DNA from 2 places in the Streptomyces sp. NPDC004111 genome. Region 2 is predicted to be linked to the other one. Evidence: riboswitches for the same ligand, from Rfam matches in the RefSeq annotation. Region 2 holds a riboswitch; the other holds the start of a gene.
The links. Region 2 has a riboswitch for S-adenosylmethionine ahead of thrC (threonine synthase). Riboswitches for the same ligand answer to the same signal wherever they lie in the genome.

Region 1: another riboswitch for S-adenosylmethionine. It lies ahead of ACFYVL_RS23350 (aminotransferase class V-fold PLP-dependent enzyme); the one in region 2 lies ahead of thrC (threonine synthase).

What each region holds. Positions count from the first base shown of each region.
Region 1 covers NZ_JBIAMU010000012.1:60,403-75,663, reverse strand. The annotation lists gene ACFYVL_RS23405 (NlpC/P60 family protein) at 1-161, opposite strand, end outside; gene ACFYVL_RS23400 (NlpC/P60 family protein) at 458-1,501, opposite strand; gene ACFYVL_RS23395 (NYN domain-containing protein) at 1,781-3,142, opposite strand; gene ACFYVL_RS23390 (hypothetical protein) at 3,217-3,462, opposite strand; gene ACFYVL_RS23385 (rhomboid family intramembrane serine protease) at 3,662-4,405, shown strand; gene ACFYVL_RS23380 (Lrp/AsnC family transcriptional regulator) at 4,402-4,683, shown strand; gene ACFYVL_RS23375 (small hydrophilic protein) at 4,795-5,124, shown strand; gene ACFYVL_RS23370 (sensor histidine kinase) at 5,213-6,700, shown strand; gene ACFYVL_RS23365 (response regulator transcription factor) at 6,697-7,356, shown strand; gene ACFYVL_RS23360 (SLC13 family permease) at 7,567-8,964, shown strand; gene ACFYVL_RS23355 (glycerate kinase) at 8,991-10,238, shown strand; gene ACFYVL_RS23350 (aminotransferase class V-fold PLP-dependent enzyme) at 10,199-11,671, opposite strand; SAM riboswitch class IV at 11,905-12,022, opposite strand; gene trpD (anthranilate phosphoribosyltransferase) at 12,119-13,183, opposite strand; gene ACFYVL_RS23340 (cytochrome bc complex cytochrome b subunit) at 13,364-14,995, opposite strand; gene ACFYVL_RS23335 (Rieske 2Fe-2S domain-containing protein) at 14,992-15,261, opposite strand, start outside.
Region 2 covers NZ_JBIAMU010000004.1:76,095-91,355, forward strand. The annotation lists gene ACFYVL_RS10080 (ketose-bisphosphate aldolase) at 1-760, opposite strand, end outside; gene ACFYVL_RS10085 (1-phosphofructokinase family hexose kinase) at 833-2,071, opposite strand; gene nagA (N-acetylglucosamine-6-phosphate deacetylase) at 2,220-3,383, opposite strand; gene ACFYVL_RS10095 (ROK family protein) at 3,383-4,390, opposite strand; gene ACFYVL_RS10100 (SIS domain-containing protein) at 4,535-5,443, opposite strand; gene ACFYVL_RS10105 (ABC transporter substrate-binding protein) at 5,763-6,989, shown strand; gene ACFYVL_RS10110 (DUF3263 domain-containing protein) at 7,108-7,473, shown strand; gene otsB (trehalose-phosphatase) at 7,552-8,415, shown strand; tRNA gene ACFYVL_RS10120 (tRNA-Met) at 8,484-8,557, shown strand; gene ACFYVL_RS10125 (trehalose-6-phosphate synthase) at 8,622-10,016, opposite strand; gene ACFYVL_RS10130 (glucosyl-3-phosphoglycerate synthase) at 10,117-11,106, opposite strand; SAM riboswitch class I at 11,271-11,398, shown strand; gene thrC (threonine synthase) at 11,414-12,700, shown strand; gene ACFYVL_RS10140 (MoaD/ThiS family protein) at 12,754-13,029, shown strand; gene ACFYVL_RS10145 (cold-shock protein) at 13,504-13,707, shown strand; gene groL (chaperonin GroEL) at 14,046-15,261, shown strand, end outside.

The DNA of each region.
Region 1 (15,261 bases), on a different contig from region 2:
CGGTCGACGGTGGCCTTGGTCGCCGTGGGCGTGCCCGCCGGGTCGGCGCTGGCCGGCGTGGCCCCGAGGGCCGCCGCGGCGGTCGCCGCGGCTGCGGACAGGACGGTGACCCGGGTGCTCTGTGTGAGCCCGGACTGCGAGGGACGACGGTGTGACGCCACGGGTAGCCGCACTCCTTCCACTGCTGGGTAGGCAGCACCCTGCCGCCCGGGGCGGGCGGACTGCCGGACGGGAGCTGCGCGCCAGACAGTAGCGGGACGGTCACGCACCGGCCAAAGACCCGGGCACTCGAACACCGTGTGAACAGCACGAAGCCCCGCCGGTGACCAGGTCACCGGCGGGGCGTGAAGTCAGTGCGGGGCGCCGCGATTCGCCCGATCGGGCGGTGTGTTCAGTGGCGGCGTCCGGGTATCGGGGGCGCGCCGCTCAGCCGTCGGCGCGCCTCGGAGGGCCGGGGTCAGCCGCCGACACGCACGCCGAACTGGAACGGGCCGAGGTACTTCATGTCCTCGATGCGCACGTTGGCACCCGGCTTGGGGGCGTGCAGCGACATGCCGTTGCCCGCGTAGAAGCCGACGTGCTGGAGGTTGTTGAAGAAGACCAGGTCGCCGGGGCGCAGTTCGCTCCGGTTGTAGATCTTCCGGCCGGCGCTCTCCTGCGTGTACGTGCTGCCGCCGACGGTCACGTTGACCTGCTGGAACGCCCAGTAGACGAGGCCGGAGCAGTCGAACGCGTTGGGACCCTTGTTGCCCCAGTCGTACGGCGCGCCTATCTTCGTCCGGGCCGCGGCCATGGCGGCGGCGCCGATGCCGGAGGCGGGGGTCTCGTTGCCGAGGTCGACGCGTCCGCCGTCGCCGCCGCCGGCCCGGTTGGCCCGCTCCTCCTCGGCGGCCATCGCGTCGCGCTCGGCCTTGGTGAGGGTGTTGAGCAGGGTCTGCGCCTCGGCGAGCTTGCCCTGGACGAACTTCTTCTTCTCGCCCAGCTCCTTGCGCACGGCGGCCAGGTCGGCGAGCTTGCCGGTGGCCTCCTCGCGCTGCTGGGCGAGGGTGCGCTGCTTGGCCTGGATCTTGCGCAGCGACTCGGCCTGCTTGGCGGTCAGCTGGTTCATCGCGGCGGCGCGGTCCAGGAACTGGTCCGGCTCGGAGGAGAGGAAGAGCTGCAGCGAGGGGTCGACGGCGCCGGTGCGGTACTGGGCGGTGGCCAGCGCACCGAGCCCCTTGCGCATCTGGTTGAGCTCGCCCTGACCCCGTGCGGCCTTGTCCTGGAGGCCCTTGACCTGCTTCTCCAGGGTCTCCTGCTTCTCCTTCGCCGCGTTGTACTTCTCGGTCGCGCCCTCCGCGTCCTCGTGCAGCGCGTCGACCTTCGCCTTGACTTCCTTCTTGTCCGGCTTGGGCGCGGCGTTGGCCGCCTGCGAGCTGAGGGCCACGGCTGCGGTGGCGGCGAGGGAGAGCACGGTCACACGCGTGCGGCTCGGGTTCTTGGGACGACGGTGGGACGCCACGGAGGCGAGCTCCTTCTTCCTCGAACCACCTACCGGTCAGCGGTTGGCGGCGACCTCGCCGATACTCCGGGTGAGTGATCAACCGTGCGAAGGTTCGAGCCCAGACCCTAGTGACCTTCCTGTGATCAGTTCAAATCCTCACAGGAAAAATCTCGCCCGTGGGACACATAATTTCCACGCGTCACACAGCGCGTCACCGGGAGTTGACGGAGCGCCATACGGATTTAGTCCCAATCCGGGCAATAGCCGCATCAGTTGGATATCGCCCCGTCTTCTCCGTCAGGCGCGCGAAAGCCGCTTCAGCAGCATCGCCGAAGCGACCGGTCTGGCGCCGGACTTCGCGACTCCGTCCGCGACCTCGCGGTCCGTGGAGACCACCACCACCGGCCGCCCCGGCGGCTCCGCCCGGACCAGCTGACGGATCAGCTCGTCGGCCGTCACCCCCGCCTTGCTGAACAGCACCCGCACCCCGCGCGGCGGCGCGAGCAGCACCGGAGCGGCCAGCTCCGCACCGTCGAAGACGCAGGTCACCTCGGCCCCCGAGGCGGCGGCCAGCATGGAGAGCCCGCCGAGCAGCCGCAGCCGCTGCTTCTCCAGCGGCATCGTCGGATAGCCGGTCTTGGTGACGTTGTAGCCGTCGACCACCAAGTGCGCCTGGGGCAGCGCGAGCAGCTGGTCAAGGACGGCCGGATCGGTGTCGGACAGGGCCCTGGCCGCGATGTCCTTGGGCGACATCCGCCCCGGCTCGACCGCGTCCACGCTGTCCGCGGGCCGCCCCGCCGACGGCGGCAGCGCGAGTTCCCTGCGCAGCCCCTGGGCCGCTTCGAGCACGGTGTCCAGAAGCAGGCGCAGGCGCATGTCCTCGACACTGCGCCCCTCGCGCACCGCCCTGCGCCCCGCCTCGACGGACGCCTCGGCCTCGCCCAGCCGGGCCCGCAGCCGCCGCGACTCGGCCTCCGCGGACGCCACCTGGGCAGCCGCCTCGGACCTGATGCCGTCGATCTCGGCCTGCGTCCTGCGCAGCGCGGCCTCCCCGCGCTTGACGTCGCTGAGCGCGCCGCGCAGCTTGCGCTGGGCGGCGTCGGACTCCCTGCGGACGGTGTCCAGCTCGCCGCGCAGCCGCTCGGTCTCCGCCTTGGTGCGCTCCTTGGCCTCCGCCAACTCGGCCCGCAGCTGCTCCAGTTCGCGCTGGACGGCCTCGTCGGCGCGCTCCGCGCCGGCCCGCTCGGCCTCCTCGCCCGCGGCGGCCACCAGCTTCACCCAGCCGACCGGGCGCAGCACGTAGGCCGCCGCCGCCACGTCGACGGGATCGGCGGCGGCGGGCGGCGACCCGGCCTCCAGCGCGCCGGCCAGCTCGGGCTGCGCCTCGCGCAGCCGCTCACCGATGCGCTGCCGGAAGACCGGGTCGCTCTCCAGCGCGGCGGCCATCGCGTTGCCCGCGAACTTGGCGCGTCTGGTCGGGGTGAACCGGGCGTACTGCCTCAGCTGGGCCGGAAGTTCGGCGACCGTGAGGCCGCCGAACGCGTCCGAGACCAGCGTCACGACCCGGCGCCGCACCCCTTCGGGCAACGGGCGGTCGAGCACCTCTGCGGCGTCGTCGGCCGAGCCGGCCGGTTCCGCGCCGCTCGCAGGCTCCACAATCCGTCACCCCACTACCTTCGTGCCCTCATGGGCACTGCCCTGCCGGGCCGCTGTCCCGGGCCCCGTCGGGGCCCTCAGGACTCGGCGTCCGGCCTGTCCACCAGTTCGATCTGATCCACCGCGTTGCACCAGCGGCAACGCACCGACTCGATGGTCTCACTGACCACCTCGCGTTCCTCGACCTTCGATTCCCCGGCCAGGTCGAGGTGGACGTACTCCACGACCTTCGACGAGCGGGTCACGTCGAAGCGTGTGAGGTTGCCACAGAGCGTGCAGCGCCACCGGGTACCGGCCGTGGGCAGGGGAACCGTCGTCGTCATGCGTACCGTCCTCTTCGTCGTATCCGTGCGTGTCGCACGGGTGTCGTACGTCGTTGCCGCGGTGCGCCGTCGAACTGCGGATACCCTGCGCGCAACCCTACGGCCTTACCGCTACCCCGTGCCGGGGGCGGCCGACCCTTGAGACCCGGTACGGCGAGGCGGCCTCCCCCGTCGCACCCCTTGCGTCATGCTCGAACCCATGATCAAGGTCACGGCCAAGGACTTGGCGGCCCGGTGGCAGTCCCTCGGGCACGCCCCGGTCGTGACGTACGCCCTGATCGCCCTGTGCTGCGTGGCCTTCCTGCTCGGCCCCGCCTCCGGCTTCGTCCCCGCGTACGGCACCGGCGACGCCCTGCTCGCCGCGCAGAACGACTACTTCGAGCGCTGGGGCGTGGTCCCCGAGGAACTGACCGGCTTCGCCCCGCACTCCCTGCTCACCCCGCTCACCGCCCTGTTCGTGCACGGCAACTGGCTTCACCTGCTGGGCAACATGCTCTTCCTGTACGTGTTCGGGGCGATGACCGAGGAGCGGCTGGGCCGGCTGCACTTCCTGCTCTTCTACCTCGTCACCGGCTACCTCGCGCTCGTCGTGTACGCCCTGGCCCACTCCTCCTCCCAGGAGACCCTGGTCGGGGCCTCGGGGGCGATCTCGGCGGTGCTCGGCGCGTTCCTGCGGCTCTTCCCGCACGCGCGGGTGACCAGCCTCTTCCCCTTCCTGCTGTTCCTGCCGCTGCGCTTCCCGGCGTGGATCGTGCTGATCTTCTGGTTCGTGCTCCAGTGGCTGGCCGCGCAGGGGCTGGGCACCGGGGCCGGGGTCGCGTACCTGGCGCACGTGGTGGGCTTCGCGGGCGGCTTCCTCTACGCGTGGGCGCGCTACCCCCGTACGACTAGAGTGAGGGCCGCAGCAGCGCCACCGGCCACCGAGGGAGAAAGCCAGCCGTGATCACCGCGATCGTGCTCATCAAGACCAGCGTGGACCGGATCCCCGAGATCGCCGAGTCGATCGCCGCGCTGGACAGCGTCAGCGAGGTCTTCTCGGTCACCGGTACGTACGACCTGATCGCCATGGTGCGGGTCGGCCGGCACGACGACCTGGCGGACATCATTCCGGGCTCCATCAGCAAGATCCCCGGCGTCGAGGGCACGGACACGCACGTCGCCTTCCGCACCTACTCGCAGCACGACCTGGAAGCGGCCTTCGCCATCGGCCTCGACGGCTGAGAACGGCGCCCGCGGCACCGGCCGCCCCGCCCGCGCGCCCGGTGCCGTCCATGAAGGGTTCTTCATGCGGCCCTCATGTGCGGGGCGCGGGGCGGCTGCCAGGCTGGCCGCATGGCCTTCTCCCACCGCTTGGCGACCCTCGCGGCCGTCGTCGCGATACCGCTGGGCATCGCGGCGACGAGCTACGCGCTGACCGACGCCCCCCACGCTCCCGAGGTGCCGCCCAGGGTCGAACTCACCGGCGGGCCCGGCAGGACGACGGACCGCCCCGCCGCTCCGCCCTCCTCTCCCGCGCCCGACTCCCCCTCCGCCGCGCCCTCGGGTGCGCCGACCGGCGACTCGGTCGTACCGGGGCCCAGCCCGCGGGGCGACGACGACGATGACGACCCGGACGAGCGGCCCGGCCCCCCGGGGAACTCCCCCGGTGACGACGCCCACTGACGCCGCGGCGCCCGGCGCCCCGGGCGGCGGGCCGCGCGGCCCGCGGATCTCGGCCCGGGTCCGCATCCTGCTGTGGCTGCTGCTGGTGATGGCGGTGGCGCTGGCCGCCGTCGCGACGACCACCCGGTCTCTGCTGCTGCGCGACGTGGACAGCCGGATCGGGCAGTTGCTGACCCAGGAGACCCGGGAGTTCGCCAACTTCGTGGCCCAGGGCGTCGACCCGGACACCGGCGGACGCTTCACCGACACCCACCGCCTCCTGGAAGTCTTCCTGCAACGCCAGTACTCCGACCCGGACGAGGAACTCCTCGGTCTGCTGCGCACCGACGGGCCCCGCCCGCGCGTCGTGCGCCAGCCCCGCGACTTCCCGCCGGGCACCGCGCTGCACCAGGACTCCGGGGCCCTGATCGAGATCTTCGGCTCCGGGGCGGCCAGCGGCACCCTGGAGCGGGGCGACGGGGCGGGGCGCTCCGGCGGAGCGGTGGCCTGGGCGAAGGTGCCGATCGCCGGGCCCACCCAGGGCGCCTTCGTGGTCGTCGTGCACACCGAGCGCGAACGGGCCGTCGCCGACAAGACGTTCCGCATCCTGCTGGCCATCTCCGGGGTGGCGCTGCTGATGTCGACCGGCATCGGCTGGGCGGTCGCGGGCCGGATACTCGCCCCGGTCCGGCTGGTGCGCACCACCGCGGCGCAGCTCACCGAGCAGGACCTCACCCGGCGCATCCCGGTCGAGGGCAGGGACGACATCGCCGCCCTCGCCGCGACGTTCAACGCGATGCTGGACCGGCTGGAGCGGGCGTTCGCCGCGCAGCGCGAGTTCGTGGACGACGCGGGCCACGAACTGCGCACCCCCATCACGATCGTGCGCGGCCACCTGGAGCTGATGGGCGAGGACCCCGCGGAACGCGAGGAGACTCTCCGGCTGGTCACCGACGAACTCGACCGGATGAGCCGCATGGTGGAGGACCTGCTGCTGCTCGCCAAGGCGGAGCGGCCCGACTTCGTCACCCCCGAGCCGGTCCAGCTCGCGGAGCTGACGGCCGACGTGTTCGTGAAGGCGCGCACGCTCGGCGACCGCGACTGGGTCCTGGCCGAGGTCGCCGACCGGGAGGTCCGCCTGGACCCGCAGCGGATCACCCAGGCCATGGTGCAGCTCGCCCAGAACGCGGTGCAGCACACCGCGCGCGGCAGCCGCGTGGCGATCGGCTCCCGGACACGGACGCCGCCCGGCGGCCAGGAGCAGGCCGCCCCGATCGAGCTGTACGTCTCCGACAGCGGGCCCGGGGTGCCGCCCCGGGACGCCGCCGTTATCTTCGAACGCTTCCGCCGCGGCAGCGCTCGGCGCGGCTCCCGCAGCACGGGGGCGGGCCTCGGCCTCGCCATCGTGAAGGCCATCGCGGAGGGCCACCGGGGGCGCGTCGAGCTGAGCGCTGGCACCGCGGGACCGGAGTACGGGGGCGCCGCGGGCCCGGAGTACGGCGGCTCACCCGTCGCGGGTCCCGGCGCCACCTTCACCCTCGTACTGGATCCAGGGCCCGCGACGGCCGTACCGGAAGGGACACCTCCCGCCTCATGAACCGCATCCTCATCGTCGAGGACGAGGAGCGCATCGCGTCCTTCGTCGAGAAGGGCCTGCGCGCCAACGGCTTCACGACGACGGTCGCCTGCGACGGCGACACCGCGTACGACTACGCCTGCACGGGCGGCTTCGACCTGGTGCTGCTCGACATCGGTCTGCCGGGCCGGGACGGCTTCACGGTCCTGCGCGCGCTGCGCGAGGCCCGGGTGAGCGCACCGGTCATCGTGCTCACGGCCCGCGACTCGGTACGGGACACGGTGGCCGGGCTGGAGGGCGGGGCCGACGACTGGATGACCAAGCCGTTCCGCTTCGAGGAACTGCTGGCCCGGGTCCGGCTCCGGCTGCGCACGGCGGCCCGCGTCCCGGAGGTCACGGTGCTGCGCAGCGGCGACCTCTCGCTGGACCTGCGCACCCGCCGGGCACGGTCGGCGGACCGGACGGTGGATCTGACGGCCCGTGAGTTCGTGCTCCTGGAACTCTTCCTGCGCCACCCCGGACAGGTCCTCTCGCGCGAACAGATCCTCTCCCACGTCTGGGGCTACGACTTCGACCCCGGCTCGAACATCGTGGACGTCTACGTCCGCGCCCTCCGCAAGAAGCTGGGCCCCGGACTGGTCGAAACGGTCCGCGGCATGGGCTACCGCCTCCCCTAGCTCCCCCTCCGGACCCGCCCTGGCTCCCCCGGGCTCGCAAACCGCCCCTCGCCGCACGCCGGATGAAGCCCCCTTCATCCGTGCCTCACGCCCCGCTCACCCCGCCCGGTCACGCTCGACCACGTGACCCCGACCGCCCGCGTCCCCGACCGGGCCCCCGCCCCGCCGCCCGCCCGGCCCCGGTTCGCCCCGAGGCCCCACCAGTACGCCGTGCTCGGCCTCGCCCTCGCGCTCTGCACGCTGCTGCTCCTGCCGGATCTCCTCCCGCCGCTGTCCACCGACGCGCGGATCACCCTCCTGGTGTTCACCCTCGCCACCGCCGCGTGGATCGCCACCCCGGTCGACGACACGTACATCGCGCTCGGGGCGGGGCTCGCGCTGACCGTGACCGGGGTGATCGGCAGCGAGACCCTGTTCGGGACGCTCGGCGACGCGACGGTGTGGCTGCTGATCTGCGCCTTCGTCCTGGCCGCCGCGGTGGCCAGGACCGGCCTGGCGGGGCGGGCCGCCGCCTTCCTGGTCAGCGGGGCCCGTACGGTGCGTCAGCTCGTCCATCTGTCCACCGCCGCCCTGGTCGTCACCGCGTTCGCCGTCCCCGCGACCTCGGGCCGGGCCGCGCTCGCGCTCCCCGTGTTCCTCGCGCTGGCCAGGGCGCTGGCGGACCGGCGCCGGGTGGTCGTCATGCTGGCCCTGCTCTTCCCCACGGTGATCCTGCTGTCCGCCGTGGCCACCCTGATCGGCGCGGGCGCGCACCTGATCACCGTGTCGGTCCTCTTCGAGGCGACCGGGCAGCGCATCGGCTTCACCCAGTGGCTGCTGCTCGGCCTGCCCCTGGCGGCCGTCTCCAGCCACCTCGCCGCCGAGGCCGTCCTGCTCACCACCACCCGCCGCGCCGACCGCGCCGGGCCCGTGCGGATCACCGCCGCGCAGGTCCAGCGGCACAGCGACCGCCCCGTGACCGGCGCCCTGACCTCCGCCGAGGCGCGCTGCGCCGCGCTGCTGGGGACGGTGGTGCTGCTCTGGTGCAGCGAGCCGCTGCACCAGGTGCCGCCCGCGGTGGTCGCGCTGATCGGTGCGGTGGTGGCCGCGTCGCCCGCACTGGGCACCGTACGGCTGAAGGAGGCGCTGGGCACCGTGCCGTGGTCGCTGCTGCTGTTCATGGCGGCGACGACGGCGATGGGCGTGGCGCTCGCCGAATCGGGGGCGGCCCGCTGGCTGATGGCGCGGCTGCCGCTGACCGGGGTCCCGCCGTGGGCGTTCCTGGGCGCCGTGGTCGCCGTCAGTACGGTGGCGCACCTGATCCTCCAGTCCCGTTCGGCGCGCTCCAGCGTGCTCGTGCCGCTCGTGGTGGCGGCGGCGGCCGGCGTCGGGGTGAACCCGGTGGCCGCCGCCCTCGCGTCCACCGCCGCGGCCGGGTTCTGCCACACCCTTCCGGCGTCCGCGAAGCCGGTGACGCTCTACGCCGACCTGCCGGACACCCCGACGTACACCCCGCGCGACCTGCTGCGGCTGTCCGCAGTGCTGGCGCCGTTGACCGCCCTGACGGTCCTGTTCTTCGCCCTCGCCGTGTGGCCGCTGCTCGGCGTGCCCGTCCTGCTGCCCCGCTGACCGCCCCGCCAGTCCCAGGAGTTCTCGTGCCGGTACGTCATGTCGCCATCGCCCCCAGCGGTTTCAAGGAGTCGCTGTCCGCCGAGGCCGCCGCGGAGGCCATCGCCGCCGGGGTCCGCAGGGTCCTGCCCGCAGCCGTGCTCGATCTGATCCCGCTGGTCGACGGCGGCGAGGGCACCGCCCGCACCCTCGCGGCGGCCACACCGGGGGCCCGGGTGGTGAACCTGAGCGCCACCGGTCCCACGGGCCGCCGCGTGCCGGCCCACTTCGCCCTCCTGGACCCGGGCACCGCCGTGGTCGAGATGGCCGCCGTCGCGGGCCTGTCGCTGGTGCCGCGCACCCGGCGCGACCCCGGTGCCACCACGACGTACGGTGTGGGCGAACTGGTCCGCGCCGCCCTCGACGCGGGTGCGCGCCGCATCCTGGTCGGCTGCGGGGACTCCGGCACGTCCGACGGCGGCGCGGGGGCGCTCCAGGCCCTCGGCGCCCGGCTGCTGGACTCCGAAGGACGCGAACTCCCCTACGGTGGGAGGCACTTGACGGCTCTCGACAGGGTGGACCCGTCGGGCCTGGACCCCCGGCTGGCCCGTACCGAGCTGCGCGTCGCCTGCAATCCGCACAACGTCCTGTGCGGCCCGCAGGGCGTCGCCCGAATCTTCGGCCCGCAGAAGGGGGCGACCCCTGCCCAGGTCGAGGAGCTCTCCGCCGCGCTCGACCGCTGGGCCCGCGTCCTCGACCGCGACCTCGCCCGCACCACCCCCGCGGGCACCGATCTGCGCCGTGGTCTTGGCACCGGCGCGTCCGGCGGTCTGGGCGCGGGGCTCGCCGCGCTGGGCGCCCGGCTGCTCCCCCGCTTCGACGTGCTGCTGGACCACCTCGACCTGGACGCCCGGCTGGCCCGCGCCGATCTGGTGGTCACCGCGGAGGGCGCCCTGGACCGGCAGACACCGCGCGGCAAGGTCCCGGCCGAAGTGGCGCGCCGGGCCAAGCTGCTGAACCGGCCGGTGCTCGTCCTGGCGGGCACCCTGGGCGACGGCGCGCACGAGATCAGGGCCGTGGGCGCGGACGCCTACAGCGGGATCCTGCCCGCCCCGATCGCGCTGGCCGAGGCGCTGGGCCGCGGCGGCGAGTTCCTCACGGACGCGACCGAGCGGGCCCTGCGGATGATCCAGCTGGGGGCGCGCACCGCCCGTACCTCACCGCTCCGGCCGCCGCACCCGGTGTCCCGGGCACCTCAGACCGCCGGGACGCAACGCCCGCCCTCGGTGCGGTAGTTCCACTGCGCGCCGTTGGCGACGAGTTCCCCCACCGCCGTCACGAACCGCTCGACGTGCTCGTCGGGGGTGCCCGCGCCGAAGCTGACCCGGATCGCGTTGAGCGAGCGCTCGCCCGGCTCGGCCTCCGGGGCGCCGCACTCGCCCACCTCCTGCGGGTCGCTGCCGAGCAGGGTGCGCACCAGCGGGTGGGCGCAGAAGAGGCCGTCGCGGACGCCGATCCCGTACTCGGCGGAGAGGGCGGCGGCGAAGTGCGAGCTGTTCCAGCCCTCCACCACGAAGGAGATGACGCCGACCCGGGGCGCTTCGTCGCCGAACAGCGAGAGCACCTTGACGGCGGGCACCCGGGCGAGCCCCTCCCGCACCCGGCGCACCAGGGACTGCTCCCGCTCCACCAGGGAGTCGAAGCCCGCCTCGGTGAGCGCCCGGCAGGCGGAGGCGATGGAGTAGACGCCGATGACGTTGGGCGATCCGGCCTCGTGGCGGGCGGCGGTGGTGTGCCACTCGACGTCCACCCCGCCGTCGGTGCGCCGGGCGACCTTCTTGGAGGCGCCGCCGCCGGCCAGGTACGGCTCGGCTTCCTGGAGCCAGTCGGCGCGTCCGGCGAGCACGCCGGAGCCGAAGGGCGCGTACAGCTTGTGGCCCGAGAAGGCGACCCAGTCCACGTCCAGCTCCTTGACGGAGACGGGGTGGTGGGGGGCCAGCTGGGCGGCGTCGAGGACGATCCGCGCCCCGTGGGCGTGCGCGACGGCGGCCAGCTCCTTCACCGGCCAGATCTCCCCGGTGACGTTGGAGGCACCGGTCACGCAGACGAGGGCCGGACCGGTGGGGCCTCCCGTGCTCGAACGAAGCCGAGAGCTTGAGGAAGGATCGCGGTCGGCGAGGGCGCGCTCCAGGATCGCGACGGCCTGGGCGGGGGTGCGCGGCGCGTTGAGGTAGTGGACGTCGGCGTCCTGCCAGGGCAGCAGCGAGGCGTGGTGCTCGGTCTCGAAGACGAACACCTGGCAGCCGGCGGGCAGTACGGCCGAGAGCAGGTTCAGCGAGTCGGTGGTGGAGCGGGTGAAGACGACCTGGTCGTCGTCCCGGCAGTCCAGGAACTCGTGGACGGTGGTGCGGCTGTTCTCGAACAGGTCCGTGGAGAGCTGCGAGAGGTACCCGGCGCCGCGGTGCACGCTGCCGTAGTACGGGGCGTACGCCGCCACGTCGTCCCACACCCGCTGGAGCGCCGGGGCGCTGGCCGCGTAGTCGAGGGCCGCGTAGGTGACCTCGCCACCGGTCACCAGCGGCACGGCCACGTCCCGCCCGAGGACGGGCAGCGGCGCCGCGCAGCAGGGGTCGGCGGACTCACCGGAAACGGCGGCCGGGGCGGGGGCCGGCGCGGCGGAGGAGGCGGTGGCGGCAGTGGCGGTGGTGGCGACGGGCGATGCGGGCATGACGAAACTCCTGGTGAGGCGGAATGGCTTCAGTGGTGCCCGTACCAATGCTGACGAAAGCTCAGATGCCTTGCCGGGTACGGGAGTTGCCTCGACGCTCCGGACACACGGGTCCGGTGCGGAGGTGAAGGTGGAACGGGGCCGAGCGGCCCTATCGCATTCGCTTGCTCACGAGACTGCTCCCTTGAGGACCAGGACCCCAGGGGCGCGCCACTCCGACAGGAGTGCGCAGGGGTCCGCGCTTGCCGTAGACCTCGCTGCCTACGACCTGGTCTTCACCCGGGGCACCCCGCCACGGACGGAGGGTTGCCGGACAGCGGGCCGGGGCCGTAGTCGCTGTCACTCATGACCTGTGCAGCATCTTGCCACACGATCAACGACGCGCAAGAGCGCAGTCCGCGTATCGAGACATCCGGACTGCGCTCTGCGTCACACGTCGAAGGGGTTTCAGGAGTTGCTGGCCGCCACCCAGCGCTCCAGCGCCTTGAGCGCGCTCCCGGAGTCGAGGGACTCGCGGGCCCGTTCGATCCCGGCGGCGATCTCCTCGTTCAACGATCCTCCACCGGGATTGAGGGCGACGAGGGCGGCTGCCGTGTTGAGCAGGACGGCGTCGCGCACGGGCCCCTCCTCACCGGCCAGCAGCCTGCGGGCCACCTCCGCGTTGTACGAGGCGTCGGCGCCCCGCAGCGCCTCGACGGGGACGATGTCCAGGCCCACGTCCCGCGGGTCGAAGGCCTCCTCGCGCACGGTGCCCCCGCGCACGATCCACACCCGTGAGGTCGCGGTGGTGGTCAGCTCGTCGAGACCGTCGTCGCCGCGGAAGACCAGCGCGGAGTTCCCCCGCTCGGCCAGCACGCCGGCCACGATCGGCGCCATCCGCGCGTCGGCGACCCCGACGGCCTGCGCGCGCACCTGGGCCGGGTTGGTGAGCGGGCCCAGGATGTTGAAGGTGGTCTGCGCGCCGAGCTCCTTGCGGGCCTTGGCGGCGTACCGCAGCGCCGGGTGGAACTTCACCGCGAAGCAGAAGGTGATGCCCGCCTCCTCGGCGACCTCCGCCACCCGCCGCGGCGTCAGGTCCAGATTGACGCCGAGCTTCTCCAGGACGTCCGAGGAGCCGCTCGCGGAGGACGCGGCCCGGTTGCCGTGCTTGACGACCTTGGCGCCGGTGCCCGCGATGACGACCGCGGACATGGTGGAGATGTTGACGGTCTTGGCGAGGTCGCCGCCGGTGCCGACGATGTCGACGCTGGGGCCGGGCACCTCGATGGTGCGTGCGTGCGTGTACATCGCCCGCACCAGGCCGGTCACTTCCTCCACCGTCTCGCCCTTGGCGCGCAGGGCGACCGCGAAGCCGGCGATCTGGGCGTCGGTCGCCTCGCCGCTCATGATGCGGTCCATGGCCCAGGCGGTGTCGTCCGCGCCGAGGTGCTCGCCGCGCAGCAGGGGGTTGAGGATGCCCGGCCAGCTACGGGCCGCCACGCTGTCGCCGCCTACCGGGGTCACAACGTTCATGGTCCGCTCCAGGGTCCACAGCCGAAAAAGGGATGCCCCCTCCAGGGGGTGCCCTCACCCTATCCAGGCCCGGGGACGGCGAAGAGCCCCGTCCGACGAATGGACGGGGCTCTCGCTGTGGCGGACAGTGCGGCCCGGGGGGTCACCCCGGTCCGGGGCTACCGGGCCGGCTTGAGGTGATCAGTGGTGGCCGTGGCCGCTGGTGATCTCCTTGTACTCCTCGGCGGTGGGCTTGGCGATCTGGTTGCCCTCGCCGTACATGCCCTTGCTGAGCTTGACGCGCAGCTTCTCGGTGGCGCCCACCTTGCGCTCGACGCCGTTCTCGTCCACCTCGGGACCGATCTCGGCCGGCGCGTACTGCTCGTGCGCCGTGAGCGAGTGCAGCTGGTGCTGGTTGAGCGGCTCGTGCACCTCGATGAACTCACCGTGCGGCAGCCGCTTGATGATGCCGGACTCGCGTCCGTGCAGCACCTTCTCGGCGTCCCTGCGCTGGAGGCCCAGGCAGATCCGCTTGGTGATGATGAACGCCAGGACCGGACCGGCGAAGAAGCCGATGCGCACGAACCAGGTGATCGAGTTGATCGACAGGTGGAAGTGCGTGGCCCACAGGTCGTTTCCACCGCCGACGAGGCCGATGAAGTAGACCGTGATCCAGGCGACGCCGAACGCGGTGCGGGTCGGGCTGTTGCGCGGACGCTGCGCGATGTGGTGCTCGCGCTTGTCCCCGGTGACCCAGGACTCCAGGAACGGCCACACCGCGATGACACCGAGGATCACACCGAACAGCACCAGCGGGATGAAGACACCCAGGACCAGCGTGTGGCCCCAGAGGTTGATCTCCCAGCCCGGCATGACACGCACCAGACCCTCGGCGAAGCCCATGTACCAGTCGGGCTGGGCGCCGGTGGACACCTGGTCCGGACGGTAGGGGCCGAGCGCCCACACCGGGTTGATCGTGAACGCCGCCGCGATGATCGCGATGATGCCGAAGACCAGGAAGAAGAAGCCTCCGGCCTTGGCCATGTAGACCGGCAGCAGCGGCATGCCGACGACGTTCTTGTTCGTCCGGCCGGGGCCCGCGAACTGGGTGTGCTTGTGGTAGAAGACCAGGATCAGGTGAGCCACCATCAGGCCGAGCATGATGCCCGGCAGCAGCAGGATGTGGATCGAGTAGAACCTGGCGACCATGTCGTGGCCGGGGAACTCTCCGCCGAACAGGAACATCGAGATGTACGTGCCGACGACCGGCACGGACAGGATCGCGCCCTGGGTGAAGCGGACACCGGTGCCCGACAGCAGGTCGTCCGGCAGCGAGTAACCGGTGAAGCCGGTGAACATGCCGAGGACGAACAGCAGGAAGCCGAACAGCCAGTTGACCTCGCGCGGCTTGCGGAAGGCACCCGTGAAGAAGACGCGCATCATGTGCACGAACATCGCCGCGAGGAAGATCAGCGCGCCCCAGTGGTGGATCTGCCGGATCAGCAGACCGCCGCGGACGTCGAAGCTGATGTCCAGGGTCGACGCGTAGGCCTCCGTCATGCGGATGCCGTGCATCGGCGCGTACGAGCCGTGGTACACGATCTCGTTCATCGACGGGTGGAAGAACAGCGTCAGGTACACACCCGTGAGGATGATGATGATGAAGCTGTACATGCAGATCTCGCCGAGCATGAAGGACCAGTGGTCCGGGAAGATCTTGCGCATGTTGGCCTTGGCCAGGGAGTAGATCCCCAGCCGGCCGTCCGCCCAGTCCGCGACCCGCTCACCGGCGGGCGCCTTCTGCTGCGGCTTGGTCTCGGTTGCAGTACTCATCCGCGCTCCCAGAAGGAAGGACCGACGGGCTCTTCGAAGTCGCCCAGCGCTTCGAGGTAACCCTCGTCATTCACACCGATCCGCAGCTGCGGCAGCGCGTGACCGGCCGGGCCGAAGATGACACGGGCGCCGTCGGAGAGGTCGAAGGTGGACTGGTGGCACGGGCACAGCACGTGGTGCGTCTGCTGCTCGTACAGGCTGATCGGGCAGCCGACGTGGGTGCAGATCTTGGAGTACGCCACGATGCCCTCGTGCGCCCACTCGCG
Region 2 (15,261 bases):
TGGCCTCCAGATAGCCGCGGACCGCGCCGGTGAAGGCCGTGTTGAGGGCCGTACCGACGTTGATCTTGACCATGCCGGCGGCGACCGCGCGGCGGATCTCGTCGTCCGGGACGCCGGAGGAGCCGTGCAGCACCAGCGGGACCGGGACGGCGTCGCGCAATTCGGCGATGAGGGCGTGGTCCAGGGCCGCGGTGCGCTCCGTCATGGCGTGCGAGGAGCCGACCGCGACGGCGAGGGCGTCGACCCCGGTGGCGGCGACGTAGGCGGCGGCCTCCTGGGGGTCGGTCCGCACCCCCGGGGTGTGGGCGTCGAGCGGGGCCTCGCCGTCCTTGCCGCCGACCTTGCCCAGTTCGGCCTCGATCCAGATGCCGCGCTCGTGGCCCCAGCGGACGGCTTCGGCGGTGGCCTTCACGTTGTCGTCGTAGGAGAGCTTCGACGCGTCGAACATGGCCGAGCTGAAACCGGCCTCGTGGGCGGCGTGCAGCAGGTCCACCGAGACGACGTGGTCGAGGTGGAGGGAGAGGGGAGCGGCGGACGCACGGGCCACGGCGGCGGCTGCCGCGGTGACGGCCAGGACGTTGCCGCCGTGGAACTTCACGGCGTTCTCGGAGATCTGGAGCACGGCGGGCGCGTTCCCGGCCTGCTCGGCGCCCGCGGCGATGGCTTCGGCGTGCTCCAGCGTGATGACGTTGAAGGCGGCCAGGGCGCGGGAGGCGGAGGCGGCGTCGGTGACGAGATCGCCGGTGGTGACCAGGGGCATGTGGTGCCAATCCTTGGGCGGGGTGGGACAGGGGGAGTCGGGCGGGGCGGGCGTGCGGGGCGCCCGGTCCGCTCAGACGGGTCCGTGGGCGGACGTGGGCTCGGTGACCTTGACCTGGGGGAGCAGCGACGCGTAGGTCTCCGCGTCGAACTCGCCGGCCGTGGGAGCTGCCACCGTGGCCGCCGAGAGGGCCACCGCGCGGGCCAGCCGCTGCGGCCAGGGCAGGTCCTCGACCAGGCCCGCCAGCAGCGCGGCCACCGCCGAGTCGCCCGCACCGGTGGGGTTGCCCCTGATCGCGGCCGGCGGGTGCGCCTGCCAGGTGCCGGACTCGGTGGCGGCGAGGATGCCGTCCGGGCCGAGGGAGGCGACCACCGAGTGGGCGCCCCGGCGCCGGGCGTCCGCGGACGCGGTCAGCGGTTCGCGGGAGCCGGTGAGCTGGGCCAGTTCGTCGAGGTTCGGCTTGATCAGGTCGGGGCGGGCGGCGATGCCCCGGCGCAGGGGTTCGCCGCTGGTGTCGAGGAGCACCGGTACGCCCGCCGTACGGGCCCGGCGGATCAGGTCCGCGTAAGCGCCCACGTGGATGCCGGGCGGCAGGCTGCCGCAGAGCGCCACCGCCCGCGCGCCGCCGAGCAGCCGGTCGTACGAGGCGAGGAAGGCGTCCCACTCGGCGGGGGAGACGGTCGGGCCGGGCTCGTTGAGCTGGGTGGTGTCGCCGGTGGAGCCGTCGACGACGGCGAGGGTGCGGCGGGTGTTGCCGGAGATGGGGACGAGGGCGTCGATGGGCGCGAGGCGGCGCACGGGCGGGATGCCGGGGGAGTCCGGGCCCGCAGCGGCGCCGGTGTTCCCCGTGGCGTGCGTGACGCTGGTGGCTGCTGTGGCTGAAATGGCCCCGGTGGCCCCGGTGGCCATGGTGACCCGGGCGGCCCCGCCTGCCTCGGCGGCCCCGGTGGCCGCTGTGCCCGCAGTGGACCCGGTGGACCCTGCGGACCCGGTGGCTCCCGTGCCCGCCCCACCTGCCCCGGCGGTCCGGTCGGTGCGGGCTGCCCCGGCTCTCCCGGCTGCCCTCGCGGCCTCGGCTGCCTCGGCCGCCTCGGCGGCCAGCAGTCCCCTCAGTACCTCGCCCGTCGGGCCCCCGGCGAAGCCCGTGACGACCGTCTCGTGGCCCAGGGCGGCCAGTACCCGGGCCACGTTCAGGCCCTTGCCGCCCGGCCGCTCGGTGACGGCGGTGACCCGGTGGGAGGTGTGCGGCACCAGTTGTGGGACGTGGTGGGTGAGGTCGAGTGCGGTGTTCAGCGTGACCGTAAGGATCATGGACACGATCCGCGTTCACCCCCAGTGACTCTGTAGAAAGCGCTTTCTGTACGTCCTGCCACGGGGATCATGCCAAAAAGAAAGTGGCTGGCCCAGGGGGCGGGGCCAGCCACTTCGTATCAATTTGGGAGAGCAATTCGGGCTAAAATCAGCCTACTTGGGGCTCAATGACCCATTCGCCCTTGCGCATCACGCCCGCGATCTTGAACTCCGCGTCGAGCACGACCAGGTCGGCGTCCTTGCCGGGCTCCAGCGAACCGACCTTGTCGTCGATGCCCAGCAGCCGTGCCGGGTTCGCGGACAGGGACCGTACGGCGTCCTCGACCGGCAGCCCGTCGATGGTGACCGAGCGGCGGAACGCGGTGTCCAGGGTGAGGGTCGAGCCCGCGATCGAGCCGCCCTCGACGAGCCGGGCGACCCCGTCGCGCACCTCGACCGCCAGCGGGCCGAGCTGGTACTGCCCGTCGCCGAAGCCCGCCGCGTCCATCGCGTCGGTGATCAGCGCGACCCGGTCGGCGCCCGCGTGGTGGTAGGCCAGCTCGAAGGCGGCCGGGTGCAGGTGGGTGCCGTCGTTGATCAGCTCGACGGTGACCCGCTCGTCCTCCAGCAGGGCGACGATCGGGCCCGGCTCGCGGTGGCCGATGGCCGGCATCGCGTTGTAGAGGTGGGTCGCGACGGTGGCGCCCGCGTCGATGGCCGCGACGGTCTGCTCGTACGTGGCGTCCGTGTGGCCGATCGCGGCGATCACGCCGTGCTCGGCGAGCAGCCGTACGGAGTCCAGGCCGCCGGTCATCTCGGTGGCCAGCGTGAACATCTTCGCGGTGCCGTGCGCCGCGTCCATCAGCTTGCGCACGTCCGCCGGGTCGGGGTCGCGCAGCAGCGCCTCGCTGTGCGCGCCCTTGCGGCACGGCGAGATGAACGGGCCCTCGAAGTGGATGCCGGCCAGGTCGCCCTGCTGGACCAGTTCGGCGAGCAGCGAGGCGCGGGCGGCCAGGAAGTCCATCTCGCCGGTGACGGTGGAGGCGACCATCGTGGTCGTGCCGTGCTCGCGGTGCGTCCGTACGCCCCGCAGCACCTCCTCCGGCGTGCCGGAGGTGAAGGAGGCGCCGCCGCCGCCGTGCACGTGCATGTCGACGAAGCCCGGCACGATCCAGTGTCCGGACAGGTCACGGGCGGGGGACTCGGGCGCGGCACCGTCGGGGAGCGCTCCCGCGATCCTCGTGCCGTCGACGATGACCCGGCCACCGTCGACGGTGCCGGTGGGGAGCACCACCTTGGCGCCGGACAGGACCTGAACCTTGCTGCTGGCCATCAGTCGGATACCTCCGTGGTGTCCATGACGTCGTTGCGCATGGTGGGGTGGGGGGTGCGCTGGTTGTCGTTGTACGTGGCGAGCAGGTCCCAGGCGAGGAGGCCCGCGCCCAGACAGCCCGCCGTGTCGCCGAGCGCGGCCGGCACGATCGTCGGCAGCTTCTGGAACGTGACGCGTTCCTCGATGGCGGCACGGAGCGGTACGAACAAGGTTTCCCCGGCTTCGGCGAGACCGCCACCGACGATGATCGTCCGGGGGTCGAGCAGGGTCAGCGCGGTGACCAGGCCGTCGGCGAGGGCGTCGATGGCGGCGTGCCAGACGGCGGTCGCCCGCTCGTCGCCGCTCTCGACGGCCTTGGCGCAGTCGGCCGCGTCCGCCTCCGGGTCGCCGGCGGCCGCCGCCCAGGCGGCGGACACGGCGGAGGCGGAGGCGTAGCGCTCCAGGCAGCCGCGCTGGCCGCAGCCGCACTCGACGCCGCCGGGGCGCACCACGATGTGGCCGATCTCGCCGGCGCCGGCGTGGGCGCCGGCCTCGATGGTGCCCTCGATGCCGATCGCCCCGGCGATGCCGGTCCCCAGCGGTACGAAGAGGAAGCGGTCGGCGCCCTTGCCCGCGCCGATCCGGCCCTCGGCGAGGCCGCCGGTGCGGACGTCGTGGCCGAGGGCGACGGGGACCGGGGGCCGGTCGGGGCCGCTGAGCCGCTCGCCGAGCAGGGCGCGCAGGGGGACGTCGCGCCAGCCGAGGTTGGCGGCGTACAGGGCGATGCCGTTCTCGGCGTCGACGATGCCGGGTACGGCGACGCCGACCGCCGCCGCGCTCTCGCCGTAGTGCTCCTCGCCGTGCGCGCGGAGATCCTCGGCGAACGCGAGGATCGACTCGACGACTGCGTCGGCGCCGCGCTCCCGGCCGGTGCGGCGACGGGCCTCGTGCAGGAGGGTGCCGTCGGCGCCGACCAGGGCGGCCTTCATTCCGGTGCCGCCCACATCGAGGGCGATGACGTGTTTCACCGGGCCAGTGTCGCGCGTCAACCCCGGACAGGTCTAGTCCACTCACGGGGGGCGTCGCGGCGTACCTCTCCGGCGGCGCGCACCTGTCTCGATGGACGGCCCCGCCGCCCGAGGGGGGCGGGGCCGTCCGGGGGCAGGTGGGGATCAGGGGGTGAGGATTACGCTGCGGGAGAGGTTGCGGGGGTGGTCGGGGTCGTAGCCCTTCGACTCGGCGAGCACCACCGCGAGCCGCTGCGCGCGGATCAGGTCCGCCATCGGGTCCGCGGACTCGTTGGCGACCACCGTGCCGCCGACGGCGGTGACGTCCCCCGCCAGCCCCTCCGGCAGCGTGCCGAACATCCACGCCACCCGGTTCGGACCGGTGATCGAGATCGGCCCGTGGCGGTACTCCATCGCCGGGTAGGACTCGGTCCACGCCCCCGCCGCCTCGCGCATCTTCAGCCCGGCCTCCTGGGCGAGGCCGTACGTCCAGCCGCGGCCCAGGAACGTCCACTGCTCGGCGGCGGTGACCGCCTCCGGCAGCGGCTCGGTGATGGCCAGCTCCGCGTCCACGGCCGCGGCCTCGACCGTCTTCACGCCGTCCGCCAGCCGGCCGCTCCGCTCAAGGCCGGCCCGCAGGAAGGCCAGGGCGGTCGTCGCGAAGCGGGTCTGGACGACCGACTCCTCGTCCGCCCAGTCCAGTACGGCGACGACGTCCGCCGCGTCCATGATCGGCGTCTTGGGGTCGCCGGTGAGGGCGAGCGTGGGGACCTTGCCGCGCAGCTCGCCGAGGAGGGCGAGCACCTCGCTGGTGGTGCCCGAGCGCGTGATTGCCACCACACGGTCGTAGGAGCGGCCGGTCGGGAACTCGGACGACGCGAACGCGTCGGTCTCGCCCTGGCCCGAGGCCTCGCGCAGGGCCGCGTACGCCATCGCCATGAACCACGAGGTGCCGCAGCCGGTGACCGCAACGCGCTCACCAGGCAGGGGAAGTCCTTCGAAGCCGGTCGCGTACTCGGCGGCGCGCCGCCAACAGGTGGGCTGGGTGGCAATCTCAACTGCGGTGCGGGACATGCCGGAGACTCCTCATGTACATAAATCGGGCGTAGTGCGGCGGTGCTGACCTCAATGACCTTGGTCCCGCCCTGCTTAGCAGCCCGTACGCGATTTGCGGAAGGTGTTGCGTAAGAGATACCCAAGTGGTGTAGACCTCGCGGTCGCGCATGGGCGAAAATCGCAACTCATACGGACAAGTGCGCACGTGGCACGGCGTCGGCCTCACAAAGGCTCCCGAATCACTCGCGCAAGATATGCATCAAACTGGGCAAAAAGGGTGGAACGGGCTGTGCAGCGGCGCTACTTGGGTCTGACCGCGGCGATAGCCGCACTCGCTATGGCAACGACCGTCTCGGGTTGCGGAAGCATCGGCATCGGCGGTTCCGACGACGTGACGCTCAAGTTCGTCGCGGCGGACTACAACCTCGACGGCGGCGACGGCACCAAGAAGTACTGGAGCAACCTCGCCCGCGCCTTCGAGGAGAAGAACCCGAAGGTCAAGGTCGACGTCGAGATCTACTCGTGGGACGACGTGGACCGCAAGGTCGCCGAGATGGTCAAGGGCGGCAAGGCCCCCGACATCGCCCAGATCGGCGCGTACGCCGACTACGTGGCCGGCGACAAGCTCTACAGCGTCGAGGACCTGCTCTCCATCCCCACCCAGGCCAACTTCCTCACCCCGCTGGCCAAGGCCGGCGAGGTGAACCTGATGCAGTACGGGATGCCGTTCGTCGGCAGCACCCGGCTGATGTTCTACAACAAGGACCTCTTCGAGAAGGCCAACATCCAGCGCGCCCCCAAGACCTGGGACGACATCGCCACCGACGCGAAGGCGCTCAAGGAGGAGGGCGTGAAGTACCCGTTCGCGCTGCCGCTGGGCCCCGAGGAGGCGCAGGCCGAGACGATGAACTGGATGCTGGCCGCCGGTTCCGGCTACACCGACGACATCGGCGCCTACTCGATCAACTCCGCCGACAACATCGGCGCTTTCACCTTCCTCAAGGACAAGCTGGTCGGCCCCGGTCTGACCGGCCCGGTCGCCCCCGGCAAGCTCAACCGCAAGGCCGCCTTCGAGGCCTTCGCCAAGGGCGAGGTCGGCATGATCAACGGCCACCCGTCGCTGATGCAGCAGGCCGAGAAGAACGGCGTGAAGTACGAGATGGTGCCGCTGCCCAGCGAGGACGGCTCCGCCCGCCCGGCGATGGGCGTCGCCGACTGGATGATGGGCTTCAAGCAGAACGGTCACCGCAAGGAGATCGGCAAGTTCCTCGACTTCGCGTACAACGACGAGAACGTGCTGGCCTTCGCCAACGAGTTCGACCTCCAGCCGGTCACCATCACCGCCACCGACAAGATGGCCGCCGACAGCAAGCACCGCAAGACCCGCAAGTTCCTCGACGCGATGCCCACCTCGCAGCTGTACCCGGTGGGCAAGACCTCGTGGGCGAAGGTCAGCGAGAACATCAAGAAGCAGATCGGCAAGGCGGTCGAGCCGGGGAACACGCCGGGCGGCGTGCTCGGCATCCTCCACCGCGAGGCCGTGGCGACGGACAGCGCCCAGTAGCGCCCCCTCCCGGGAGGGCCCCGGCCCAGGAGCACCCCCGGCCCGGACCGGAGCCGTCACGGCCCGGGTCCGGGCCGGGCCCGTCCGGTCCGGGCCGGTCCCGCCTAGGCTGGGACGTATGCCGTACGAGGACGAGGGCGAGGCGCCCGCCACTGACCCCGCCAGCCCGCCCGCCGCCGGTACCTCTGCCGCCGGTGCCCCCGCCGCCGACCGGGCCCCGGCCCCCGCCCCCGCCGCGGGATCCGCCCCCGCAGGCCGGCCCCCGCTGTCCGCGCGGGAGCTGGCGGTGCTGGCCGTGGAGCGGCAGGGGTGGTCGGGGCCCGGTGCCAAGGAGCGTGCCGTCCGCGAGCAGCTCGACATCTCGCCGACCCGCTACTACCAGATCCTCAACGCCCTGCTGGACGACGTCCGGGCCGAGGCGCACGACCCGGTGACCGTCCACCGGCTGCGCCGGGTCCGCGCCGAACGCCGCGAACGCCACTGACCACGGCACTCCCGCCGGACCCCGCCCCGCACGGGCGCGGCGTGTGCCCGGGGACCCGGCCCCGGTAGGGTCGGGGCCATGGGGACTCTTTTCGAACCGTCCACCGAATCCGGCCGCGAAGCACTCGCCGCCCTCCTCGCGGCGCCCCAACGCGCCCTCGTCGCACTCGACTTCGACGGCACGCTCGCCGACATCGTGCCGGACCCCGAGCGGGCCCGCGCCCACCCCGACGCCGTGCCCGCGCTGGCGGCGCTCGCCCCGCAGGTCGCCTCCGTGGCGATCGTGACCGGCCGGCCCGCCGGGGTCGCCGTACGGTACGGCGGGCTCGCCGGTGTCCCCGGCCTGGAGCACCTCGTGGTGCTCGGGCACTACGGGGCCGAGCGCTGGGAGGCCGTGACCGGCACGGTCCGCGCCCCCGCCCCGCACCCCGGTATCGCCGCCGCCCGTGCCGAGCTGCCCGGTGTGCTGGACGCGCACGGTGCCTGGCGCGGCACCTGGGTGGAGGAGAAGGGGCAGGCCGTCGCCGTCCACACCCGCCGCTCCAGCGACCCGCAGGCCGCCTTCGACGCCCTGTGCGCACCGCTCGCCGAGCTGGCCGCCCGGCACGGACTGATCCTCGAACCGGGCCGTCTGGTACTGGAGTTGAGGCCGCCGGGCGTCGACAAGGGGGTGGCCCTCGCGGACTACGTGCGGGAGATCGGCGCGACCTGCGTGGTGTACGCGGGCGACGACCTCGGAGACCTGCCCGCGTACGCCACCGTCGAGAAGCTCCGCTCGGACGGCGTCCCGGGTCTGCTGGTGTGCAGCGGCACGGCCGTGCCCGAGCTGGCCGAGAAGGCGGACCTGCCGCTGGCCGGACCGGCCGAAGTGGCCGCGTTCCTCGGCTGGTTGGCGGACGCGGTGGCCGCGGCGGGGCAGCCGGGAGAGGGTGCCGGGCAGTAGTCCGGGGCCCGGCCGCGCGGAATCGATTTCCCACCGCACCGGAAACCACGTACTGTCGTGTTCACCGACGCGGGGTGGAGCAGCTCGGTAGCTCGCTGGGCTCATAACCCAGAGGTCGCAGGTTCAAATCCTGTCCCCGCTACTGAAGACCTGGGGCCCGGAACTCGACAGAGTTCCGGGCCCCAGGCGCGTTCGGCGGGCCCCGGTCAGGACCGCAGCGCCTCCAGCTGTTCCAGGAACCACTGCTGCGGCGGCAGCGCCGTGGCCGCGGCGGCGAGGCGCTTGGTGCGCTCCGCGCGTTCGCCCGGCTCCATGGACAGCGCCTCGTGCAGGGCCTGCGCCGTGCCGGTCACGTCGTACGGGTTGACCGTGATCGCGTCGTCGGCCAGTTCCTCGTACGCCCCCGCCTCCCGGGACAGCACCAGTGCGCAGCCGTCGTCGGAGACCACCGGGACCTCCTTGGCGACCAGGTTCATGCCGTCGCGGATCGGGTTGACCAGGGCCACGTCGGCGAGCCGGTAGGCGGCCAGGGAGCGGGCGAAGTCGTCCTTGACGTGCAGGACGACCGGCGTCCAGCCCGGTGTCCCGTAGGTGCCGTTGACGCGGTCGGCGACCTGCTGGACCTCGGCCGTGTAGTCGCGGTAGACCGCCAGGTCCTGGCGGGAGGGGTAGGCGAAGGCGACGTGCACCACGCGCTCGTGCCACTCGGGGCGGGTGGCCAGCAGGTGTTCGTAGGCGAGCAGGCCGCGCACGATGTTCTTGGAGAGTTCGGTGCGGTCGACGCGCACCACGGTGCGGCGCGGGCGGCCCTCGGGGTCGGTGCCGATCTGCTCGCGCAGGGTGGCCGACCGCTCCGCCACGTCGTCGCGGCGGGAGCGCTCGCGCAGGAAGTCCGCGTCGGCGCCGAGCCCGTGCACCCCGATCCGCTTGCCGTCCAGGGCCTCCTCGCCCAGTACGTTCAGCGCGCACGCGGTGAACGCGTCCGCCCAGCGCCGGGTCAGGAACGCCGCCCGGTCCGCGCCCAGGATGCCGCGCAGCAGCTGTTCGGCGATGTCGTCGGGGAGGAGGCGGAAGTAGTCGACCGGGGCCCACGGGGTGTGCGAGAAGTGGCCGATGCGCAGGTCGGGGCGCCGGGCGCGGAGCATTCCGGGGACCAGGCACAGGTGGTAGTCCTGTACGAGGACGACGGCACCGGGCGCCGCCTCCTCGGCCAGCGCCTGGGCGAAGGCCTGGTTGTACGTCTCGTACGAGGCCCACCGGCGGCGGAACTCCGCGTCGAAGACGGGCTCCAGCGGAGTCTGGTAGAGCAGGTGGTGGACGAACCACAGCACCGAGTTGGCGATGCCGTTGTACGCGTCGGCGTGGGTGGCGGCGTCGATGTCGAGCATCCGGACGCCGGGCTCGGAGACTCCGCGGCGCACCGCCTCGCGGTCCCCGTCGCCGAGCGCCGAGCAGACCCACAGGGCGCCCTCGGAGCCGATGGCGCTGAGGCCGGAGACGAGGCCGCCCCCGCCGCGTCTGGCGTCGAGCGCCCCGGTCCCGTCGTCGAGCGTGTACGAGACGGGTCCGCGATTCGACGCGACAAGGATCTGGGCAGCCATGTGCCGAAACCTAGCCCGTCAGGGATTCCCTCAAACGTGGGCGGCCATTCCTGTTTGTCGGGGTTTGCCGGAGTGTGTTGGCTTTTCCCTCCTGTGCCGGCTACGCCGCCCGCCGCGCCTCGTACTCCGCGATCTCGCGCATCGGGGGCCGCTCCTCCGTGTCCACAGGGTGTGTACGGGGCACGAAGGTGTCGCCGTCCCGCTCGAACTGGGTGAGCTGCGGACGGATCAAGTGACCCCGGGACAGACGCAGTTGGGCCGTACGGTAAATGGAGGCCGCCATCCGTCCGAGTGCCTGGCCGTCCTGGTGGCGGTGCTTGCGCACCCCCACGTCGACCTGGGCCAGCGCGTCCAGGCCCACCGTGTGCAGCGAGTCCACCAGCAGGCCCAGCTCGACCCCGTACCCCACCGGGAACGGCAGCCGCTCCAGGAGGCTGCGGCGGGCCGCGTACTCACCGCCCAGCGGCTGTACGAATCCGGCCAGCTGCGGCCAGTGCAGATTGAGCAGCGGGCGCGCCATCAGCTCGGTGACCCGGCCGCCCTGCCCCGCGGTCCGCCCGGCGGCGGGCCCGTCGAACTCGGAGCCGAGCGGACGGTCGTACGTCGCCTTCACGAACTGCACCTCGGGCTCGGTCAGCAGCGGCCCGACGATCCCGGACACGAACGTGGAGCTGAAGTCCCGCAGGTCCGCGTCCACGAAACAGACCACGTCACCCCGTGTGACCAGCAGCGACCGCCACAGCACCTCGCCCTTGCCGCGCACCGCCGGGATGCGGGGCAGGATGTCGTCCCGGTGCACCACCCGGGCCCCGGCCCCGGCCGCCGCCTTCGCGGTGCCGTCGGTGGAGCCCGAGTCGATCACCACCAGCTCGTCCACCAGCGGCACGCCCCCGCCGCCCGCCTCCGGGCCCATCAGCTCCGCGCGGACGGTGGTCACGATCCGGCCGACCGTCGCCTCCTCGTCGAGCGCGGGCAGGACGACGCTGACGGTGGTGCCCCGGGCCGCTTTCGCGGCGAGCAGCAGGTCCAGCGGGCGGTCGGCGGCGGCCCAGGACCGCGCGCCCAGCCAGCGCTCCACCTCTTCCAGCACGCCTGTCACTCCCGACTCTGTGATCCATCTCGCGGTCCGGACGTCTTCCTCAGGCGTCCGGGGGTTCGGTTACAGTCTTGAACAACGCGGACGACCGTCGCATGTCGGGGTCGATGCCGCGTACAAACACCCGGGACCGCTCGCGCGGAGCCCCGGAGTCATAGCGCTCATCCAGAGGGACTGAGGGAAACGGCCCGTTGAAGTCCCGGCAACCCCCCTGCCGACCGCGAGGTCAGGTGGGGAAGGTGCCAATTCCGTCTCGTGGCGAAAGCCGTCACGGGGAAGATGAGGAAAGGACCTCGCCATCATGGCTGTGCAGACCACTGAAGCCGCCACCTCCGCCGTAGACCTCGGCCCCGCCGCCGCCCTGTCGTGCCGCGAGTGCGGCGAGCGCTTCGAGCTCGGCCCGATCTTCGCCTGCCAGCTCTGTTTCGGCCCCCTCGAAGTGGCGTACGACCTGCCCGCCGGTGACCCGGAGGAGCTCCGCAAGCGCATCGAGGCCGGCCCGGACAACATCTGGCGCTACGCCCCGCTGCTCCCCGTCCCGGCGGACGTCGCCGAGCACCCCAGCCTGAACCCCGGCTTCACGAAGCTGGTCAAGGCCGACAACCTGGCCCGTGAACTGGGTGTCACCGGCGGCCTGTTCGTCAAGGACGACTCCGGCAACCCGACGCACTCCTTCAAGGACCGCGTCGTCGCCATCGCCGTCGAGGCCGCCCGCGCCTTCGGCTTCACCACCCTCTCCTGCTCCTCCACCGGCAACCTGGCCGGAGCGGTCGGCGCCGCCGCCGCGCGGGCCGGCTTCCGCTCCTGCGTGTTCATCCCGCACGACCTGGAGCAGGGCAAGGTCGTCATGGCCGCCGTGTACGGGGGCGAGCTGGTCGGCATCGAGGGCAACTACGACGACGTGAACCGCTTCTGCTCCGAGCTGATCGGCGACCCGCTCGGCGAGGGCTGGGGCTTCGTCAACGTCAACCTGCGCCCGTACTACGGCGAGGGCTCCAAGACCCTCGCGTACGAGATCTGCGAGCAGCTCGGCTGGCGGCTGCCGGACCAGATCGTCGTCCCGATCGCCTCGGGCTCGCAGCTCACCAAGATCGACAAGGGGCTCCAGGAGCTGATCAAGCTCGGGCTCGTCGAGGACAGGCCGTACAAGATCTTCGGCGCCCAGGCGGAGGGCTGCTCGCCGGTCTCCACCGCCTTCAAGGCCGGTCACGACGTGGTCCGCCCGCAGAAGCCGAACACCATCGCCAAGTCCCTGGCGATCGGCAACCCGGCCGACGGCCCGTACGTCCTGGACATCGCCCGGCGCACCGGCGGCGCGGTCGAGGACGTGAACGACGAGCAGGTCGTCGACGCGATCAAGCTGCTGGCCCGCACCGAGGGCATCTTCGCGGAGACCGCGGGCGGCGTGACCGTCGGCGTCACCAAGAAGCTGATCGAGGCCGGTCTGCTCGACCCGGCGCTCACCACCGTCGTGCTCAACACGGGCGACGGCCTCAAGACGCTGGACGCGGTGGCCCCGACGACCGGCCCCTCCGCGACCATCCGGCCGAGCCTGGACGCGTTCCGCGACGCCGGACTGGCACGCTGAGTCCCGGGCCCCAGAGCCGCTGAATCCCGTACGCACCGGAAGGCAGAAACACCATGAGCGTCAAGGTCCGCATCCCCACCATCCTCCGTACGTACACGGGCGGCGAGGCCGAGGTCACCGCCGAGGGCGCGACCCTCGCCGAGGTCATCGCCGACCTGGAGAAGAACCACACCGGCATCGCCGCCCGCGTCCTGGACGACCAGGGCAAGCTGCGCCGCTTCGTGAACGTGTACGTGAACGACGACGACGTGCGCTTCGAGAGCGGCCTGGAGACGGCCACCCCGGACGGCGCCGGCGTCTCGATCATCCCGGCCGTCGCCGGAGGCTGAGCGCCGGCCGCGGCCCAAGGCCCGGCCGTCCGTAGAGCCGTCCGCCCGGGGGAGTGCACGCGCCCCCGACGCGCCCCGCGTTAACCCAAGTTGCCCCCTCCGCTCACAAGCGGAGGGGGCAATTCTGCATGGTTGAAAGAGGTAGAGTAGGGGAAGCCCTGTCGCCCGACCGTGCCTCGCGCATATGAGAACGCGACAAGATGGCTCCCGTGTGTTCGCGTCCTTTGTCACCGAAACGCACGCTATGTCCGGCCCGACTTGCCCGAGAACGTTGGCAGTTGACCGATCCGGCCGATCAGGCCTGCCCAGAATTCTCGTCCAATTGACCTGTTGCAGAGGGCAGTTGGGCAGATACATTCAGCCGCGGTCGACGCGCTACGGCGCACATCTTCCGCGCATCTGTCGGAGGGTGGGGTCTGACCCGGGTCCGCGAAGTGCGGCCTCGCGCAAGGGCCAGTAATAGGGGAGTTAGGCATGGCTCAGGGCACCGTCAAGTGGTTCAACGCGGAGAAGGGGTACGGCTTCATCGCGGTCGACGGTGGTGCGGATGTTTTCGTCCACTACAGCGCGATTCAGATGGACGGCTACCGCACCCTTGAAGAAGGTCAGCGAGTCGAGTTCGAGATCTCGCAGGGCCAGAAGGGTCCGCAGGCGGACATGGTCAAGCTCGCCGTCTGATCTCGGCGCGATCGGCCACCGACGCACGCTTCAGCGACTTCATCAGCACTCACGCACCTAGGGCTCGTATCCCGTCATCAGGGGTACGGGCCCTTGGTGCGTCCGGCCCCGGGCATGCTGCGGAGTCCGGGATCTGTGGTAGTCGCTTGCACTCTCCTAGGGCGAGTGCTAATCATTGGCGTTAGCACTCTCCCAGTGAGAGTGACAGAACTTGGACCAGGTCCGGTGAGGCCCAAGGGGCCGGGGGTAAGGAATCCCCCGCTCCCGCGGGCCGTCCGTCGCGGGCACCGAACCCCCGGTCCGGAGAAATCCACCCCGTCCTGGGAGGACCACTTCACATGGCCAAGATCATCGCGTTCGACGAGGAGGCCCGGCGCGGCCTCGAGCGTGGCATGAACCAGCTCGCCGACGCCGTCAAGGTCACCCTTGGCCCCAAGGGCCGCAACGTCGTCCTTGAGAAGAAGTGGGGCGCCCCCACGATCACCAACGACGGTGTCTCCATCGCCAAGGAGATCGAGCTCGAGGACCCGTACGAGAAGATCGGCGCCGAGCTCGTCAAGGAGGTCGCGAAGAAGACGGACGACGTCGCCGGTGACGGTACGACCACCGCGACCGTCCTCGCGCAGGCGCTGGTCCGCGAGGGTCTTCGCAACGTCGCCGCGGGTGCCAACCCGATGGCCCTGAAGCGTGGCATCGAGAAGGCCGTCGAGGCCGTCTCCGCCGCCCTCCTGGAGCAGGCGAAGGATGTCGAGACCAAGGAGCAGATCGCTTCGACGGCCTCCATCTCCGCCGCCGACACCCAGATCGGCGAGCTCATCGCCGAGGCCATGGACAAGGTCGGCAAGGAAGGCGTCATCACGGTCGAGGAGTCGCAGACCTTCGGCCTGGAGCTTGAGCTCACCGAGGGCATGCGCTTCGACAAGGGCTACATCTCGGCGTACTTCGCGACCGACATGGAGCGCATGGAGTCGGCTCTCGACGACCCGTACATCCTCATCGTCAACTCGAAGATCGGCAACGTGAAGGACCTCCTTCCGCTGCTGGAGAAGGTCATGCAGTCGGGCAAGCCCCTGCTGATCATCGCCGAGGACGTCGAGGGCGAGGCGCTCTCCACCCTGGTCGTGAACAAGATCCGCGGCACCTTCAAGTCCGTCGCCGTCAAGGCCCCGGGCTTCGGCGACCGCCGCAAGGCCATGCTGAACGACATCGCCATCCTCACCGGCGGCACGGTCATCTCCGAGGAGGTCGGCCTCAAGCTGGAGAACGCGGGCCTCGACCTGCTCGGCCGCGCCCGCAAGGTCGTCATCACCAAGGACGAGACGACCATCGTCGACGGTGCCGGTGACAGCGACCAGGTCGCCGGTCGCGTGAACCAGATCCGCGCCGAGATCGAGAACAGCGACTCGGACTACGACCGCGAGAAGCTCCAGGAGCGTCTGGCGAAGCTGGCCGGCGGCGTGGCCGTCATCAAGGCCGGTGCCGCCACCGAGGTCGAGCTCAAGGAGCGCAAGCACCGCATCGAGGACGCCGTCCGCAACGCGAAGGCGGCCGTCG